Regions from separate parts of the Sphingomonas sp. GW821-FHT09E03 genome, predicted to be linked through region 1. Evidence: predicted binding sites of a transcription regulator. Region 1 holds the regulator's gene; each other region holds the start of a gene.

Region 1 (6,465 bases):
GCGCGCCGAGGTTGCCGCGCGCAAGGCGACGACGAGCCTCGCCGATCTTGACGCGGGGATCGCCGCGGTGAGCAAGCCGCGGGGGTTCCGGGCAGCGCTCGATGCGCGCCCCGGCCACGCGCTGATCGCCGAGATCAAGAAGGCGAGCCCGTCCAAGGGGCTGATCCGCGAGGATTTCGATCCGCCGGCTCACGCCCGCGCCTATCAGGCGGGTGGCGCCGCCTGCCTGTCAGTGCTGACGGACGAGCAGTGGTTCCAAGGCAGCGACGACTATCTGGTCGCGGCACGCGCGGCGTGCACGCTGCCGGTGATCCGCAAGGATTTCATGGTCGATCCCTGGCAAGCAACCGAATCGCGTGCGCTCGGCGCCGATGCCATCTTGATCATCGTCGCCGCGCTCGACGATGGGCAAATGCGCGAGATCGAGGCCTCGGCGACCGAGTGCGGGATGGATGCGCTGATCGAGGTGCACGACGAGCATGAACTGGAGCGCGCGCTCAAGCTCAACAGCCGGTTGATCGGGGTTAATAACCGCGACCTGCGCGATTTCAGCGTCGATTTCCAGCGCAGCTACGAGCTGATCGGCAAGGCGCCCGAAGGCTGTACCTTCGTCGCCGAGAGCGGGCTCACCAGCCGCGCCGATCTTGACGCCATGGCGGCGCGTGGCGTGCATTGCTTCCTGATCGGCGAGGCGCTGATGCGTGAGCCCGATATCGAAGCGGCGACGCGGGCGCTGGTGGGATGAGCGGCCTCACCCATCTCGATGCCGGGGGCGCGGCGCACATGGTCGATGTCGGCGACAAGGCGCCGACGTCGCGCGAGGCGGTCGCGACCGGGCGGATCGCGATGAGCCCCGAAGCGCTCGCGGCGATCCGCGGCGGCACCGCGCAGAAGGGCGACGTGATCGCGGTCGCGCGGGTCGCCGGGATCATGGCCGCCAAGAAGACCGCCGAGCTCATACCCTTATGCCATCCGCTACCGCTGACGCGCGTCGCCATCGATATCGAGCTTGGTGACGACAGCATCACCGCCACCGCGACGGCGCGGACCGATGGCAAGACCGGCGTCGAGATGGAGGCGCTTACCGCTGTCTCGGTGACGCTGCTGACGATCTATGACATGGCCAAGGCGCTCGACAAGGCGATGGTCATCGATGGTGTGCGGCTGCTGAGCAAGGTCGGCGGCAAGTCGGGCGCATGGCACGCGCCACGCACCTGACCCGCCGCAGGGATCTGCCATGTTGACCCGCCGGCAATCCGCGCCCACCGCCAGAGCGTGACCCTGCTCCCCATCGCCGAGGCGCAAGCGCGCCTGTTCGCTCTCGCCACGCCCGTGGCCGCCGAGACCGTGCCGCTCGCCGCCGCCGCGGGCCGCTGGGCCGCCGCGGATGTACTCGCCCGCCGCACCCAGCCCGCGGCCGATCTGTCGGCGATGGACGGCTATGCGATCCGCTTCGCCGATCTTCCCGGCCCCTGGACGCTGGTCGGCGAGAGCGCCGCCGGGCGGCCCTATGCAGGCGGAATCGCTGCGGGGCAGACTGCGCGGATCTTCACCGGCGCGGCGATGCCCGCGGGCGCCGATACGGTGATGGTCCAGGAGGAGGTGAGCCGCGACGGGAATCGCATCCACCTTACCGGCGGAGGCCCGCCGGCGCTCGGCCGCAACACCCGGCAGCGCGGGCTCGATTTCCATGAGGGCGACCGGCTGATCGGCGCCGGCGAGCGGCTTACCCCGGCGCGAATCGCGGTGGCGGCAACCGGCGGGGTGGCGAGCCTCGCAGTCAACCGCCGCGTGCGGGTAGCCTTGGTCGCGACCGGCGACGAACTGGTCCAGCCCGGCGACACCAGCGCGCCGCACGATCCTGCTGCACTGCCAGAATCGAACCGGGCGATGCTGGCGGCGATGCTCGCCGATCTGCCGGTCGACATCGTCGATCTCGGTATCCTTCCAGACGATCTTGCGACGTTGCGCGATGCTTTTGCCGCCGTCGACGCGGACCTCCTCGTCACCACCGGCGGCGCCTCGGTCGGCGACCACGACCTGGTCCGGCCCGCGCTCGAGGCCGCGGGCGGGAGCATCGATTTCTGGCGGATCGCGCTGCGGCCTGGCAAGCCGATGATGGCGGGTCGGCTCGGCGCCACGGTGGTACTCGGCTTACCCGGTAATCCGGTATCCGCCTTCGTCACCGCGATCCTGTTCGTTAAGCCGATGATCGCCCGGCTTGGCGGCGCCACCTACCCGATGCCGCGCAGCAGCACGGCGATTCTCGGCGAGGACCTGCCCGCCAACGGCCCGCGCACCGACTTTCTGCGCGCCGAGATCCGCGACGGTCGAGTCTATGCCTCCACCATCCAGGATAGCTCGATGCTGCTTACCCTGGCGCGGTCGCACTGCCTGATCGTCCGTGCCACGGGAGCATCGCCGGCGGTGGCCGGCGACTCGGCGGAAATCCTCGTCATCGCCTGATCAGCGCGCTTGACGGACGTCAGGGCGTTCCCTAGAAGTTCCGCGTCTGTTCTGGCACGGAAGGACCGCCATGCTCACCCGCAAGCAGCACGAACTCGTCTGCTTCATTCACGATCGCCTTGAAGAGACTGGCGTGTCGCCGTCGTTCGAGGAGATGAAGGAAGCGCTCGACCTCAAGTCGAAATCCGGGGTGCACCGCCTGATCAGCGCGCTCGAGGAACGTGGCTATATCCGCCGCCTGCCCAATCGCGCGAGGGCGCTGGAAGTGGTCAAGATGCCCGAGCGCGGCGACCGCAAGGTAGCGACTCCGGCCACGCCACCGGCCCGCACCAGCAACGTTCGCGCGACGGCCCCGACGCCGGCCAATGACGTGATCGAGATCCCGCTACACGGCCGCATCGCCGCCGGCGTACCAATCGAGGCGTTCGAAGGCAGTTCGATGCTTGCGGTGCCGGCCGCGTTGCTCGGTTCGGGTGAACATTATGCCCTCGAGGTGTCGGGCGATTCGATGGTCGAGGCCGGCATCCTCGATGGCGATTTCGCGCTGATCCGCCGGACGGAAACGGCGCGCGACGGCGAGATCGTGGTGGCGCTGATCGAGGACAGCGAGGCGACGCTCAAATATTTCCGCCGCGAAGGTGCGATGGTCCGGCTTGATCCGGCCAACCGCGCTTATCAGCCGCAGCGCTATGCGCCGTCGCATGTACGGGTGCAGGGTAAGCTGTCGGGAATCCTGCGCCGCTACGATTGAGGGTGGTGGCACGGCCGATGGTTGATCGTGACGAAGTTGATGTAGTGGGGTGACGGAGCGGCAGGCTTGGTGCCCGGTGTCTCTTGAGCCCTGATCGTCGCTAATGCTGCTATCTCTCTAGTGTGCCGAGGCTGACACGATGGGGTAAGTGCGCGGCCAACCACCTCTTTACCCTGTTCTTCATCCTGAGCTTGTTGCAGCATCTATGGCCGACGCGTGCCGCACGCTCGCGAACAGCTCTGACCATGGATCCTGGAACAGGTTCAGGATGATCGGGGTATCCGGGCGGCAGTCGTGGTCACCGTGGACGAGGTGGCGACGAGCGGCGGCGGGGCCAGAATTCATAGTTCGGACGCGCTGGCGCAATGGTCGGCGCCACAAGCCAGGGGTGGCGGTCGCCACGCATGCGGACCGTTGCCACTTTTCCGGTTACCAGCGTTACCGCGACGCCGCCCGTCCGCGCCAGCACTGGCTTGTCGAGCCGCAGCCAGCGCGGCGTGCAGCGGCGCGGCAGCCAGCGCTCGCTGACGACGATATCGGCGCCGGCACAGGCGACGCTCAGATCCTCGGTTGGCACGGGATAGGCACTGCGGGTTGCCATGATCCGCCAGCTCAGGGCGCCGCGATGGGCATCGGTGATGCACAGATCACGGCTGCAGCGTGCCGCGGGCTGGTCGGCGAGCAGCAGCGGCTCGCCATCGACGCCGCCATTCTCGGCGAGCATGCTGCGGGTGTAATCGCCGGCGCGATCGCGGAGCAGCGCCAGCCCCGCGGGGGTGCGGATCGCCAGATGACGCCCGTCGCCAGTAACGAGCAGGTCCGGCGCCGGGGTGGTGAGCGCCCAGAGCGCGCCGGCGGCAAGCGGGGCCAGCCCGAGCGCCCGCCAGCGGGTGCGCCACAGCATCAGCCACAAGCCGCCGCCGATCATCAACCCGAAGGCGGCATCGGGCATCGCCGGCAACGCGACCGCGGCGCCTGGCGCTGCGGCGACGGTGCGCGCGATCCACAGCAGAGCCTGCAGCGCACCTTCGGCAAGCCACCACAGCGGCGCGCCGCCCCCCGCGAGATCGGCAAACAGTGCCAGCGCCTCCAGCGGCATGATCACGAAGGTAGTCAGCGGGATGGCGACGATATTGGCCAGCGCGCCATACAGGCCGGCCTTGTGGAAGTGGAACACGGCGATTGGCATCAGCGCGAGCTCGACGGCAAGCCCGGTGACGAGCAGCGAGGCGGTGCTGCGCGCCAGCGCGCGCGCCCTGCCCTCCTCACGCGCGGCAACCTGCGCCATCACCCATGGATGCTCGTGCAGCGCGACGATCGCGGCGATGGCGGTGAAGGATAGCTGGAAGCTCGGCCCCACCAGCGCCTCGGGCCACAGCAGCAGGACCACCAGCGCCCCCATGGCGAGCAGCCGCAGCGTCATCGCTTCTCGGCCGAGCGCCAGCGCCACCAGCACCAGCAGCGCGGCGACGCAGGAGCGGATCGTCGGCACCTGGCTGCCGGTCAGCAGGGTGTAGCCAATCGCCGCAAGCGCGCCGGCGACGCCCGCCACCACCGGCAGGCGGACCCGCAAGGCCATAATAGGAAACAGCGCCAGTAACCGGGTGACGAGCAACATGGTGGCGGCGACCGCGGCGGTGATGTGGAGACCGCTGACCGACAGCAGATGGGCAAGCCCCGCCCGCCGCATTGCATCGGCATCATCGGTCGCGATCGAGCCTTCGTCGCCGGTGGCGAGCGCCGCCGCGATCCCACCGGCGCTGCCGGGTAGCTGCGCCGTGATGTGACGGGTCAGCGCGGCGCGCAGTCCCGACCCGGAACCACCGGGGGTGATCACCCTGACTGGCGCAAAGCCGCGGCCGGTGGCCCCGATCCCCGCGAACCAGGCGACACGGGCATAATCATAGGCACCGGGCACCGCCGCCGCGGGCGGCGGCATCAGCCGCGCCTGGAGGCTGATCACGGCCTTGGGAGCAAGGCCGCCCGGTACGTCGGCCGCGGCAAGATTGACGCGGAGGCGAGGCGGCAGCGAGGCGTCCGCCGCCGGGGCCAGGGTCAACCGGACGAGCTCGCGCGCGGCGAGCGGCTCGATACCGAGGACCTTGGCCGTGAAGGTGGCGATCACCGGGCGGGCGAGCACCGGCGCCGCCACGCGATCGGCGCGCCACCAGACCAGCCCGATGCCAAGCGCGACGGTCAACGCCGCGACCGCGAGTGCCCGTGCCGCGCGACCATGGCGCCCGATTGCCAGCCCGCCGAGCCCGACCGCCGTCATCGTCGCGATCGCCTGCCGCCAGGCAGCCGGGCTCGGAAGGACGAACCACAGGCCGATCCCGATTCCGAGCGCGACCGGCAGCCAGAGGATCAGCTGATCACGCTCGGCTTCGAGCCAGGCTTCGAGCGACGCAGATGTCGCAGCGCGGGACCATGAGGGCCGCCACGGCGTTTGAAGGCGCCAGGGGCGCGTGCTAGGGGCCGCCACGGCTGACTTGGCCATCACCAGCGAAGATTGGGAGCAGGCGCGGTTGAGCGCAATAGTTGAAAACGCACCGGCAACGTCCGGCGACATCGATGCCCCCGTTTCGGGCGGCGGCGCGCGCATCGTCACGCGCTTTGCCCCCTCGCCGACCGGCTATCTTCATCTCGGCGGCGCGCGCACCGCCTTGTTCAACTGGCTGTACGCGCGTCACCACGGCGGCACCTTCCTGTTGCGGATCGAGGATACCGACCGGGTGCGCTCCACCCAGCCGGCGATCGACGCGATCCTTGCCGGGCTGACGTGGCTGGGGATCGACTGGGATGGCGACGCCGTGTTCCAGTTCGCCCGCGCCGATCGCCATGCCGCGGTCGCTCACCAGATGGTCGCGGCCGGCTATGCCTATCGCTGCTACATGACCGCCGACGAGATCGCCGCGCAGCGCGAGGCGGCACAGGCCGCCAAGAAGCCGGTGAGGATCCGCTCGCCGTGGCGCGATCGCGATGCCGCTGAGGCGCAGGAGGGCGCGCCATTCGTCGTCCGCCTCAAGGCACCACGCGAGGGCGCGGTGACGATCCAGGACCAGGTGCAGGGCGCTGTCACCGTGCAGAACGCCGAACTGGACGACATGGTGCTGCTGCGCTCCGACGGTACGCCGACCTATATGCTCGCCGTGGTGGTCGACGACCACGACATGGGCGTGACCCACGTGATCCGCGGCGACGATCATCTCAACAATGCGTTCCGGCAGCTGCCGATCTACCGCGCGATG
Region 2 (6,465 bases), on a different contig from region 1:
CCCAGAGGCATCAGTCGCGCCGCCGTGGCGGCCGGAAACAGCGCGCCCGAGCAGATGTCGCCAAGGTTGACGATCAGGTCGACGCCGTCCTTGGCGATGTGAGTAAGCACGGCGTCGAGCGCTGCGATATTGCCGTGGATGTCCGAGATGGCCGCGATTTTCATCACCGCAGCATAGCCGCCGGCGGCTCGGCGCCTACCCCCGCTGGCTCGACGGAGCCGCTAGACCTGCCGCTCGAACAGCCGCAGCCCCGGCGGCAGCCGCTTGGGCGGCTTGCCCGCGAGGCTCGCCTCGATCGCCGCGATCGCGCCGAGCAGGTCCTTCGGGTTGTACGGCTTAGCGAGGCACCCCACCGCGATTGCGCTCGCTTCGTCCGGGAAATGCCCGGTGACGAACAGCACCGGCACCGACCGCGCGACCGCGGCGCGGGCGACGTCTAGCCCCGAGCCATCGGCAAGATTGACGTCGACCAGCACGAGGTCGATCACCGTGTCCGATCCGATCACCTCGAGCGCGTCGGCGACCCGATCGACGGTGGCGACGATGTGATAAGCGGCATCCGACAGGAAATATTCGGTGTCGAACGCCACCAGCGGCTCATCCTCGACAACGAGGAGGCGCTCGATCTGACGTTTCTTCCGACCAAAAATCATCGTCCAGCCTGCTCCGAGCGCAATTCCGGTACTGTTCGTTACGCTCGCGCGACATAACGCGCGCTTTGTTGATCAGTCGCAAATATTTTCGCGTTGAGCGCCAATCACCTGTATGGCCGCGCCATGCCGAGCCACCAGGACGACCAAATTCCGCCCGATCGGGCCGGAGACCGTATTGCCAAGCTGCTGGCGCGCGCCGGCGTGGCGTCGCGCCGCGACATCGAGCGGATGATCGCCGACGGCCGTATCGCCAAGGACGGCGTGGTGCTCGATACGCCCGCCACCGTGCTGAAGTCGCTCGCCGGCATCACTGTCGACGGCGAACCGGTCGGCGCGCCCGAACATGCCCGCCTGTTCCTCTACCACAAGCCGCCCGGGCTGCTCGTCACCGAGCGCGATCCCAAGGGCCGGCCGACGATCTACGATCGCCTGCCCGCCGACCTGCCCCGCGTGGTGCCGGTCGGCCGGCTCGATCTCGCCACCGAGGGGCTGCTGATGCTGACCACCGATGGCGGCTTCAAGCGCCAGCTCGAGCTGCCCGCGACCGGCGTCGAGCGCAGCTATCGCGCCCGCGCCTATGGCAACGTCACCCAGGCGCAGCTCGAGGATCTCGCCGAGGGCGTCGAGATCGAGGGCATCCGTTATGGGTCGATCGACGCCAACATCGAGCGGCGCACCGGCGCCAATGTCTGGATCGAGCTGACTCTGACTGAGGGCAAGAACCGCGAAGTGCGGCGCGTGCTCGAATATCTCGGGCTGCAGGTCAGCCGGCTGATCCGCACCCGCTACGGCCCGTTCGTGCTTGCCGATCTGCCGCCGGGTGAGGTCGGCGAGATCAAGCAGCACGATCTGGTCGCCTTCCGCAAGACGCTGGAGTCGCCGCGCCGCCAGCGCGAGCAGATGGACCCTGTCTCGGTCGAGGGCCCGGCGCGCAACGCCGGCGCGAGCGGCCGCCCGCGCTCGCATCTGCCGTCGCAGCGCCAGGAGGGTGACGTTCCCTATCGTGGCGAGCGCGTGCCGCGTCCGGTGTCGGCACGCGGCTCGCGTGGCGCTGCCCGCCATCCCGCCGACGAGCGGGCCCCCGCGGGTCGCCCGGCGTCGGCGGTGAGGAGCGAGCGTCCATCGTTCCGCACCGGCGACGACCGCCCGATGCGCAGCGAGGCCCCGCAGGGCCAACGTCGCACCCCCGATCGCGCCGCGCCCGCCCCGCGTGGTGATGCACCACGCCCAGGCTTCAGGCCGCAGGCCGACCGGACGGCGCGTCCCGGAACCACGCGACCGTCCCGCACCGCCACCGATCCCCGCGCCGCGCGCAGCGACGTCGATGCACGGCCGCCGCGCGCCGCTGCCCCCGATCGCACCGGCTGGGCCAAGGCCGCGCCACGACCCAACAAGGGCAGGCCCGATCGCAGCGCCACGCCGCGCCCGCCTCGTACCGGCGACGATCGGCCGGAACGTGCCCCCGCCCCGCGCGGCGAGCGGATGGACGCCCCGCGCAGCGCGCGGACTGGCGCCCCGCGCACCGAACGGACCGGCGCGACCCTGTCGCCGCGCACCAAGGGCCCCGCCGGCGGACGCGGCCGCCCGCCGCGTGACGGCGTTAATCCCCGCCCCGGCCCCGGCAAGGGTCCGGCCGGCGGCCGCGGCCATCCACCCAAGGCAAAGCGCTGATGCGGGTGATCGCCGGGCAATGGCGCGGGCGGCCGCTGGTCGCTCCCAAGGGCGAGGCCACGCGACCCACCGCCGATCGCACCCGTGAGGCGCTGTTCTCGATGCTCGCCAGCCGGCTCGGCAGCTTCGAGGGGCTGGCGGTCGCCGATCTGTTCGCCGGCTCGGGCGCGCTCGGCATCGAGGCGCTGTCGCGCGGCGCGGGCTCGTGCCTGTTCGTCGAGCAGGATCGCGCCGCGGTCGACGCGCTCAAGGCCAATCTCGCCAAGCTCGAGACGCGCGCGGATGTCCGCGCCACCTCGGTGCTGGCGCTCGGCCCGACCGCGACGCCGCTCGACCTGATCATGATGGACCCGCCCTATGGCACCGGTGCCGGTGCGGTGGCGCTCGACAAGCTTGGCCGGCTCGGCTGGATCGGGCCTGCGACCTGGGTCAGTATCGAGACCGCCAAGGCCGAGGAGATCGAGGTCGCCGGCTTTGCGATCGACGCCACCCGCGTCCACGGCAAGGCGCGGCTGACACTACTCCGCCAGGCCTAGACCAGCAGGTCGGCCACCGGCGGCGCCGACCGGCCGCGCACCAGCACCAGCGCCACCAGGCTGAGCAGCGCCGCACCGCTGAGATACAGGCCGACCAGCGCCAGCCCACCCTGCATCGCCAGCCCCTGCGCGATCAGCGGAGTAAGGCCGCCGCCGATCACTCCGGCGACGTTGAACGCGATCGACGCCCCCGAATAGCGCACCCGCGCCGGGAAAAGCCCCGGCAGCCACGCGCCGAGCGGGCCGTAGACGAAGCCCATCATGAACAATAGCACCGCGAGGAACGCGAACAGCTCGCCGAGCGAGCCGCTGCCCATTAGCGGCGCCATCACGAAGCCGGTCAGCGCCACGCCGACGCAGCCGGCGGCGAGCACGCGGCGCTCGTCGAACCAGCGATCGGCGAGCCAGGCGGACAGATAGATGCCGAGCGCCATGAACAGGATCGCGCCGAGCTGGACGCCGAGCAGCGCCTGCATCGGATAGCCCAGCGTCTTGGTGCCGTAGCCGAGCACGAAGGCGGTGGCGATATAGTAGGTGGCGAAGCAGGCGACCGCGCCGATCGTGCCGGCGATCGTGACGCCCGCATGGCGGCGCAGCACCTCGGCGATCGGCACCGCGGGCGGTGGCGCCTCGGCAAGCGAGGCGGCGAACTCGGCGGTCTCGACCAGCTTGAGCCGGATCCACAGCCCGAGCAGCACCAGCAAGGCGCTGATCGCGAACGGAATGCGCCAGCCCCAGTCGCGGAACTGGTCGGGCGTCAGCCACAAACCGAGCAGCAGGAACAGGCCATTGGCGGCGATGAAGCCGACCGGCGCGCCGAGCTGCGGCGCCATCCCGTAGCGTGCGCGCCAGCCCGGCGGGGCGTTCTCCACCGCGAGCAGCGCCGCCCCGCCCCATTCGCCGCCGAGGCCGAAGCCCTGGCCGAAGCGCAGCAGGCACAAGGCGATCGGCGCGACCCAGCCGGCGCTCGCATAGGTCGGCAGCACCGCGACCAGCGTCGTCGACAATCCCATCGTCAGCAGGCTCGCGACCAGCGTCGACTTGCGGCCGATGCGATCGCCGAAATGGCCGAACACGACGCTGCCGATCGGTCGTGCGAAAAAGGCGACGGCGAGCGTCGCAAAGGCGGCGAGCTGCTGGGTGCCGGCCGCGCCCTTGGGGAAGAACAGCTCGCCGAACACCAGGCTCGCGGCGGTGGCATAGATGTAGAAGTCGTAGAATTCGACGGCGGTGCCAACCAGGCTGGCGAGCAGGATACGGCGGGCGGCGGGAGGATGCATGGCGCCCTGTATTGTTTAGCAGCCGCATCGCGCAACTAAAGGAACGTCGATGCCGCCCCGGCTTGCACGATGCGCCGCCGCCACCCGGCGTCGCGGAGGAAAGCAGAACGGCCTCGCGCGCCGAATCCGATATTCCCACCTGCTGACATTTTGCGGCAACAATGCTCCGCCATAGCGCCGGCAGCCGCTGCTCCTCTCCCCCTTTGAGCGCGGCTGTCGGGCGCCTCCCCTGTCGCCCGGCCTCCCTGAACTACGGGGCGGTTCCTCACCGAGCCGCCCCGGATTTTGTCAGGGGTTGCTCAACGACTTGACCCGACAGCTTGGCGGTTGCCTCCGGCCTCGGCGTTCCCTACCTGTTCACCGGTGAACGACCTCGCCCCCCGCCCGTCTGCCGCCGTGCAGGATCCGCCCTATCTCAAGGGCCTGAACGATCCCCAACGCGAGGCGGTGCTGACCACCGAAGGCCCGGTGCTGATGCTCGCCGGCGCCGGCACCGGCAAGACCGCGGCGCTTACCGCCCGGCTCGCCCACCTGCTCTACACCCAGCGCGCCTATCCCTCGCAAATCCTGTCGGTGACCTTCACCAACAAGGCCGCGCGCGAGATGCGCGAGCGGGTCGGCCGGCTGGTCGGCGACCTGGTCGAGGGGATGCCCTGGCTCGGCACCTTCCACGCGATCGGCGCCAAGATGCTGCGCCGCCATGCCGAGCTGGTCGGGCTGCAGAGCAACTTCACCATCCTCGACACCGACGACCAGCTGCGCCTGCTCAAGCAGATGATCGTCGCCGCCGATCTCGACGAAAAGCGCTTTCCCGCGCGCAGCCTCGCGGGGCTGATCGACGAGTGGAAGAACAAGGGGCTGGTCCCCGCCGACATCGATGCCGGCGAAAGCGAGCGCTACGCCAACGGTCGCGGCGGCGAGCTCTATGCTCAATATCAGGCGCGGCTGAAGGCGCTCAACGCCTGCGATTTCGGCGATCTGCTGCTGCACATGCTGACCATCCTCAAGACCCACCGCGACGTGCTCGAGGATTATCAGCGCCGCTTCAAATATATCATGGTCGACGAGTATCAGGACACCAACAGCGTCCAGTATCTCTGGCTGCGGCTGCTAGCCCAGGCGCGGCGCAACATCGCCTGCGTCGGCGACGATGATCAGTCGATCTATTCCTGGCGCGGCGCGCAGGTGGAGAATATCCTCAAGTTCGAAAAGGATTTTCCCGGCGCCAAGGTGATCCGGCTCGAGCAGAATTACCGCTCCACCCCGCACATCCTCGGCGCCGCGGGCGGCGTCATCGCCAACAACAGCGGTCGGCTCGGCAAGCAGTTGTGGACCGAGCTCGACGCCGGCGAGAAGGTCCAGGTGATCGGCGTGTGGGACGGGCCCGAGGAGGCCCGCCGCGTCGGCGACGAGATCGAGGCTTGCCGAAGGAACGGCAAAAGCCTCGATGACATTGCCATCCTGGTCCGCGCCCAGCACCAGACCCGCGAGTTCGAGGATCGCTTCATCGCGATCGGCATGCCCTACAAGATCGTCGGCGGCTTTCGCTTCTACGAGCGCGCCGAGATCCGCGATGCGCTCGCCTATCTGCGCATCGTCAACCAGCCCGCCGACGATCTCGCCTTTGAGCGCATCGTCAATGTCCCCAAGCGCGGCCTCGGCGACAAGGCGATCGCCAAGATTCACCAGCTCGCCCGCGCCACCCGCGTGCCGCTGACCACCGCCGCCGCGCGCATCCTCGACACCGACGAACTCACCCCCCAGGCGCGCCGCACGCTCGGCAATTTCATCGGCGACATCGCCCGCTGGCGGGACATGGCGCGCGACCTGCCGCATGCCGAGCTCGCCCGCCAGTTGCTCGACGAGAGCGGCTACACCGCCATGTACCAGGCCGAGAAATCGGTCGAGGCCGCCGGCCGGCTCGAGAATCTCAACGAGCTCGTCCGCGCGATGGAGGAATATGAGAGCCTCGGTGCCTTTCTCGAGCATGTCAGTCTGGTGATGGACAATGAGGGCGGCAAGCAGGACCCGCAGGTCACGATCATGACCATCCACGCCGCCAAGGGCCTCGAGTTCGACACCGTGTTCCTGGTCGGCTGGGAGGAAGGCGTGTTCCCGTCGCAGCGCAGCCTCGACGAGGGTGGGCTGCGCAGCCTGGAGGAGGAGCGCCGGCTAGCCTATGTCGCGATCACGCGCGCGCGCCGCCGCGCGGTGATCATCCACGCGGCCAACCGCCGCATCTATGGCCAGTGGACCTCGAGCATTCCCAGCCGCTTCGTCGGCGAGCTGCCGCCCGAGCATATCGACAGCGAGACCACCATGTCC
Region 3 (6,465 bases), 200 kb from region 1:
GCTCTGTCGCAGGAATTTCCAGCTTCCGCTGGGATGGCCAGCCCAGGTCCCGCCCGACAGAGTCGCCCCCCAATGAAGAGGGCGCTTCGTGCGTATCAATGATCAGCCGGCCGTCCGATGGTTCTGCCGATGTGTATCCGACAACCAGACGCGTCGTCGTTCAAACCACCGCGCCGACTCAGCCTCGTTGGGCGTTACGGCGGCGCGGGATCGTGGCGACGCCGGCGATGGTGGTCATGACGGTCGCGAACATCGCCGATCCGATCAGCGCGAACATGAAGAGCTGGGGCATGGTATCTCCGGCAAGCAGGATCGCTGATCATCCAACGGCTTGCGGCCAGCTTTTCTCCCGCCCCGATCATTTATCCCGCGTTCTGCGTCCCGCCACGTCGGTATCCCGCCCCGATGCTCGCCTCGTGCTAAAAGGGCCCGCCATTGCTGGCGAGCCCCCTGCTCCATTCAACCGATCCACGCCGGATCAGCGCCGAATGGGCGTCGATCAGACATCGTCCTCGGCGTCCGGGCCGACCATCATCTCCTCGGCAACCTTCTCGGTACGCTGGCGGATGGCGCGCTCGAGCTTGTCGGCCATTTCCGGATGCTCGCGCAGATAGTTCTTCGAATTCTCGCGGCCCTGGCCGATGCGAACGCTGTCGTAGCTGAACCAGGCACCCGACTTCTCGACCAGCCCGGCCTTGACCCCGAGATCAAGAATCTCGCCGATCTTGGAAATGCCCTCGCCATACATGATATCGAACTCGACCTGCTTGAACGGCGGCGCGACCTTGTTCTTGACCACCTTGACGCGGGTGGCGTTGCCGGTGACCTCTTCACGGTCCTTGATCGCACCGGTGCGGCGGATGTCGAGCCGGACCGAGGCATAGAATTTCAGCGCGTTGCCGCCGGTGGTCGTCTCCGGATTGCCGTACATCACGCCGATCTTCATGCGCAGCTGGTTGATGAAGATCACCATACAACGCGAGCGACTGATCGAGCCGGTGAGCTTGCGCAGCGACTGCGACATCAGCCGCGCCTGCAGGCCGACATGGCTGTCGCCCATCTCGCCCTCGATCTCGGCGCGCGGCACCAGCGCCGCGACCGAGTCGACCACCAGCACGTCGATCGCGTTGGAGCGGACCAGCGTGTCGACGATCTCGAGCGCCTGCTCGCCGGTATCCGGCTGCGAGACGATCAGCTCGTCGATGTTGACCCCGAGCTTCTTGGCATAGACCGGATCGAGCGCATGCTCGGCGTCGACGAAGGCGGCAGTGCCGCCCCCCTTCTGCGCCTCGGCGATGACATGCAGCGCGAGCGTGGTCTTGCCCGACGATTCAGGACCATAGACCTCGATCACGCGGCCGCGCGGCAGACCGCCGACCCCGAGCGCGATGTCGAGCCCAAGCGAGCCGGACGAGATCACCTCGACCTGCATGGTTTCCTTGGCGCCGAGCTTCATCGCCGAGCCCTTGCCGAAGGCGCGGTCGATCTGCGCAAGCGCGGCGTCTAGCGCCTTCTGGCGGTCTGCGTTGGCTGTTGCCATGCCGTTATCGATCACTTTCAGATTGGCGGCCATTGGGAGCCTCCCCTGCTAGAGCATGCGCGCGCCCACGGCAACGCGTTGGTTACCATGTATATGGTTTGTTCTGCAGGAACAAGAGGGGAACGCGGCGATTATCCGCGTACGGCTCAGGCCAGCGCGGTCGCCAGCGTCCACCAGCCGCGCCGCTCGGCCTGCGCAGCCACGGCAGCGGCGGCCGCCGCGGACTCGAACAGCCCGAAACAGGTCGCGCCGGATCCCGACATCCGCCCGAGCAGCACCCCCGGCGCGGCATCGAGCAATGCACGCACCTCGCCGATCACCGGCGCCAGCGCCCGCGCCGGCGGCTCGAGATCGTTGCGACCGGCGCGGGCACGGGCGAGCAGGTCGCCGTCGGGAAGGCCACCACGATCGGTCCCGTCCCAGCCGGCGAACACCGGTGCGGTCGACACCGCCACGCCCGGGTTGATCAGCAGCAGCGGCGTGCCCGACAGCCCGTCGAGCGGCTGCAGCGTCTCGCCCTTGCCGGTCCCCAGCGTTGTCCGCCCCACCAGGCAGGCGGGCACATCGGCGCCGAGCTGCTCGGCGATCGCGAACAGCCCGGGATCGTCGAGCGCGACGCCGTGGAGCCGAGCCAGCGCGCGCAGCGTCGCCGCGGCATCCGCGGATCCGCCGCCGATCCCCGAGGCGATCGGCAGGCGCTTGTCGAGCACGATACGATGCGCCTGGGCGATGCCGAAGCGGTCAACGAAGCGCGTCGCGGCACGCGTCACCAGATTGTCGCCCGGCCCGGCGAGCGCGGCGGCGAACGGGCCGGTGATGGCGAAATCATCGGCCTCGGCCAGCTCGACCGTGATCGCGTCGCCGTCGCGGGCGAAGGCGAACAGCGTCTCGAGCTCGTGATAGCCATCGGCGCGGCGGCGGCGGACGTGGAGCGCGAGGTTGATCTTCGCGGGGGCAGCTTCAACGATCATGGGATGGCAGGCCGGTCTCTATTCTGGCGGTGAGGCGGGGTTGGTCGTCGGGGCCGGCGGTGAGCGCGGCGGCGCGCCAGGCATAGCGCGCCTCGTAGCGGCGCCCCAGCGTCCAATACAAGTCGCCGAGATGCTCGGCGATTTCGGGGTCGGCCGGTTCGCCGATTGCGGCCCGCTCGATCATCGGCAGCGCCCGGCCGTCGTCACCGGCCAGATGGTAGACCCAGCCAAGCGAATCGACGATCGCCAGATTGTCCGGCAACAGGGCATGGGCACGCTCGAGCATCGCGGTCGCCGCGGCCATGTCCTCGCCCCGCGTCGCGGAGGCGTAGCCGAGATAGTTGAGCGCGAGCGGCTGGGATGGCCCGAGCGCCACCGCGCGACGCAGCGCGGCCCGCGCGCCGGGCCAGTCGCCGGCCTGTTCCAGCGCGCCGCCATATTGGACAAAGGCCGCCCACTGCCCGCCGGGCTCGACCTGGTCGGTCACGCGGCGATACCAGGGTGCCGCCTCGGCATAACGGCGCGCCGCGACCAGCCGATCGGCATAGCGCTGCCAATCGTCGGCACTGCCATCGGGATCGGTCGCGCGGGCGCGGGCGAGATCGAGCGCCTCGGCATCGCGGCCCGCATTTACCAGGATCATGATCCGCCCCGCCACCGCCGGCGCCTGGAACGGGCTCGACGGCGCGACGCCCGCCAGCACGCGCAGCGCGGCCTCAGTCGCGCCGCCGCGGGCGAGTGCCTGGCCGAGCAGCAGCCGCGCACGATCGTTGCCGGGATCGGCGACCAGCGCCGCGCGCGCGAGGCCGAGCCCCAGCGGCGACGCGCGCTGGTCGAGCAGGTCGGCGCCCAGGCTCGCGAACAGGCGCGACACGGCGAACCCGAGCGTCGGCCTGGCCCCCTTGCTGGTCCGCATCGCCATCAGCACAGGGTCGTCGAGCGTGAGCAGGCTGCGTGCCTCGGCCGCATCGCCGACGCCGAACAGCAGCTGCGCCGCGGCGGCGCGCAGGTCGTTGCCCTCGGCGCCGCGAGCCTGCGCGAGCACGGCGGCGCTTCCGCCGGTGACGTCACCGCGGGCGATCAGCAGCAGCCCGCGCTGTTCGGCGGCGACATGGCTGGCGATCGGGTCCCTGCCTGCCGCAGCAAGCGGCGCCAGTGGATCGCTGCCGCGCGCGAAGGCGATCCAGCCGCGCAACGATGGCGACAGCACTCGCAGCGCGCCCTTGTCGAGCCCGGCGGTGGCAGCCTCGACCCCGGCGACATCGCTGCGCGCGGCCGCCTCGGCGAGGCCGAGCAGCGGCAGGTCTGGCGCCGCCTCCGCCTCGCCGGCCAGCATCCCGGCCGCGCGCGCCGCCAGCCGCAGATCCCCCGCCGCCATCGCCTGGCGATAGGCACGATCGGCCACAGCCAGATTACCCGGTGCCGCGGCCAGCGCCACCGCATAGCCGGCGGCGGCGCGGTCGATCTCGCCGTCGGCCTCGGCGGCGCGCGCCTTGAGATAGGCCGCCACGCCATCGCGCGCCGCCGGTACGGGCAACCGCGTATCGGCGGCGACCGGGGTCGCCGCGACGCTCAGCACGGTGGCGAGGAGAAGCAGCTTACATGTTGGGGTAATTGGGGCCTCCACCACCCTCCGGCACCACCCAGTTGATGTTCTGGGTGGGATCCTTGATGTCGCACGTCTTGCAGTGGACGCAATTCTGGGCGTTGATCACGAACCGGGGCTCGTCGGTGTCCTGCCCCACCACCTCGTAAACGCCGGCCGGGCAATAGCGTTGCGCCGGCTCGTCGTACATCGGCAGATCATAGCCGATCGGGATTGACGCATCCTTGAGGGTGAGGTGGACCGGCTGGTCTTCCTCGTGGTTCGTATTGGACAGGAACACCGATGACAGGCGATCGAAGGTGAGCACGCCATCGGGCTTGGGATAGACCGGCGGCGTAGCGAGATCCTTGCGCCACAGGCTCTCGTGATCGGGATGATGCTTCATGGTGAACGGCATCTTGAGGCCGAAATGCTCGAGCCACATGGTGACGCCGGCCAGCCCGGAGCCGACGAAGTCGCCGAACCGCTTCACCAGCGGCACGACGTTGCGAACGATCGACAGCTCTTTTTTCACCCAGCTCGCATCGAACGCCTCCGGATAAGCCACCAGCTCGTCGCTCTGCCGCTGCGACAGGACCGCCTCCACCGCCGCCTCGGCCGCCATCATCCCGCTCTTCATCGCGGTGTGGGTGCCCTTGATCCGCGGCACGTTGAGGAAGCCGGCGCTGTCGCCGATCAGCGCGCCGCCCGGGAACACCAGCTTGGGGATCGACTGCAGCCCGCCATCACTGATCGCGCGCGCGCCATAGGAGACGCGCTTGGCGCCCTTGAGCAGCGCGGCGATCTCGGGATGGGTCTTCCACTTCTGCATCTCGCTGAATGGCGACAGATAGGGGTTGGTGTAGTTCAGCCAGGTGACGAAGCCGAGGCTGACCTGGCCGTTGGCCTGGTGGTACAGCCAGCCGCCGCCATTGGCGTCGTCGCCGAGCGGCCAGCCCTGAGTGTGGATGACCCGGCCGGGCTGATGGAGCGCAGGATCGATGTCCCACAGCTCCTTGATGCCGAGCCCGTAGACCTGCGGCTGGGCATCGCGCGCGAGATCGAAGGTGCGGATCACCTCCTTGGTGAGATGCCCGCGACAGCCCTCGGCGAAGAAGGTGTATTTGGCATGGAGCTCGAGCCCGGGCTGGTAGTCGGGTTTGTGGGTACCGTTGCGCGCGACGCCCATGTCGCCGGTGGCGACGCCCTTCACCCCGCCGGCCTCGTCGAACAGGATCTCGGCGGCTGCGAACCCCGGGAAGATCTCGACGCCGAGCTCCTCCGCCTGCCCGGCGAGCCAGCGGCACAGGTTGCCGAGGCTGCCGGTATAAGTGCCCTTGTTGTGGAGGAACGGCGGTGTCCACAGATGCGGCAGCACCGTCTTCTTCCGCTCGGTCAGCACCCAGTGGAGGTTCTCGGTCACCGGCACCTCGGCGAGCGGACAGGTTTCGCGCCAGGCGGGCAGCAGTTCGTCGAGGCTGCGCGGGTCGATCACCGCACCCGACAGGATGTGCGCGCCGACCTCCGACCCCTTTTCCAGCACGCATACCGACAGCTCCGCACCGCGTTCGGCGCTCAGCTGCTTGAAGCGGATCGCGGCGGCGAGGCCGGCAGGCCCCGCGCCGACGATGACCACATCGTAGGGCATGGATTCGCGTTCGCTCATCATCGTCTCCCGGGTTGCCGCCCCCCTTGCGCCGTCTAAGAGCGTCCGGGCGCGAGGCGGCAACGTCTTGTCTTGCCCCGCGATCCGACAAGTTGACCAAAACGTCAACTGCGGGAACAAGGCCAGCGGTGGGAGCGGATCAACATATCGACTGGATGAGCAGCGCCGCCAGTGCGCTCGACTGGTGGCAGGACGCCGGTGTCGACACGCTGGTCGACGAGCTGCCGCGCGACTGGCTGGCCGCGCCGGTGCCCCAGCAGCCCTTGGCGCCGGCTGCGGCCGAACCAGTGGTGGCACCGGCAGCCGCCATGTCGGACGATCTCGCCACCTTCCTCGCCTGGCGCATCGCCGCCGACGCTCCCGAGGCGGCATGGCGCGGCGTCTCGATCGCGGCGACCGGCCCGGCGAATGCCAAGGTGATGGTGCTGGTCGACTGCCCCGACAAGGAGGATGGCGCCGAAAGCCTGCTGATGACCGGCGTGGTCGGCCGCCTGTTTGATCGGATGCTTGCGGCGATCGGGCTCAGCCGCGACGCTGTGCACCTCGCCGCGGTGTGCGCGCGGCGGCCACTGGCGGGGCGAATGCCCGGCGACGTCGAGCAGCGCCTGTCCGACATCTCGCGCCACCACATCGGTTTGGTCGCGCCGCAACGCGTGCTGCTGATGGGCAATGCGGCCAGTCGTGCCATTCTGGGGATGGACAT

Evidence for each region. The regulator LexA, encoded in region 1, represses DNA repair genes until DNA is damaged. The targets are predictions, from matches to a motif close to GTTCCNCNCTTGTTCT.
Region 2: the regulator LexA is predicted to act here: its motif matches at 4,485-4,500, upstream of AC07M8_RS15040 (ATP-dependent helicase).
Region 3: the regulator LexA is predicted to act here: its motif matches at 1,649-1,664, upstream of recA (recombinase RecA).

The regions. Positions count from the first base shown of each region.
Region 1 covers NZ_JBWKOS010000004.1:255,995-262,459, forward strand. Annotated here, with positions in the region: gene trpC (indole-3-glycerol phosphate synthase TrpC) at 1-745, shown strand, start outside; gene moaC (cyclic pyranopterin monophosphate synthase MoaC) at 742-1,218, shown strand; gene AC07M8_RS11550 (molybdopterin molybdotransferase MoeA) at 1,276-2,466, shown strand; gene lexA (transcriptional repressor LexA) at 2,537-3,217, shown strand; gene AC07M8_RS11560 (ComEC/Rec2 family competence protein) at 3,516-5,492, opposite strand; gene gltX (glutamate--tRNA ligase) at 5,785-6,465, shown strand, end outside.
Region 2 covers NZ_JBWKOS010000007.1:130,435-136,899, reverse strand. Annotated here, with positions in the region: gene AC07M8_RS15065 (metallophosphoesterase family protein) at 1-164, opposite strand, end outside; gene AC07M8_RS15060 (response regulator) at 222-653, opposite strand; gene AC07M8_RS15055 (pseudouridine synthase) at 777-2,324, shown strand; gene rsmD (16S rRNA (guanine(966)-N(2))-methyltransferase RsmD) at 2,324-2,860, shown strand; gene AC07M8_RS15045 (MFS transporter) at 2,857-4,140, opposite strand; gene AC07M8_RS15040 (ATP-dependent helicase) at 4,504-6,465, shown strand, end outside.
Region 3 covers NZ_JBWKOS010000004.1:54,637-61,101, reverse strand. Annotated here, with positions in the region: gene recA (recombinase RecA) at 500-1,573, opposite strand; gene AC07M8_RS10640 (4-(cytidine 5'-diphospho)-2-C-methyl-D-erythritol kinase) at 1,687-2,511, opposite strand; gene AC07M8_RS10635 (tetratricopeptide repeat protein) at 2,501-4,090, opposite strand; gene AC07M8_RS10630 (electron transfer flavoprotein-ubiquinone oxidoreductase) at 4,110-5,762, opposite strand; gene AC07M8_RS10625 (uracil-DNA glycosylase) at 5,891-6,465, shown strand, end outside.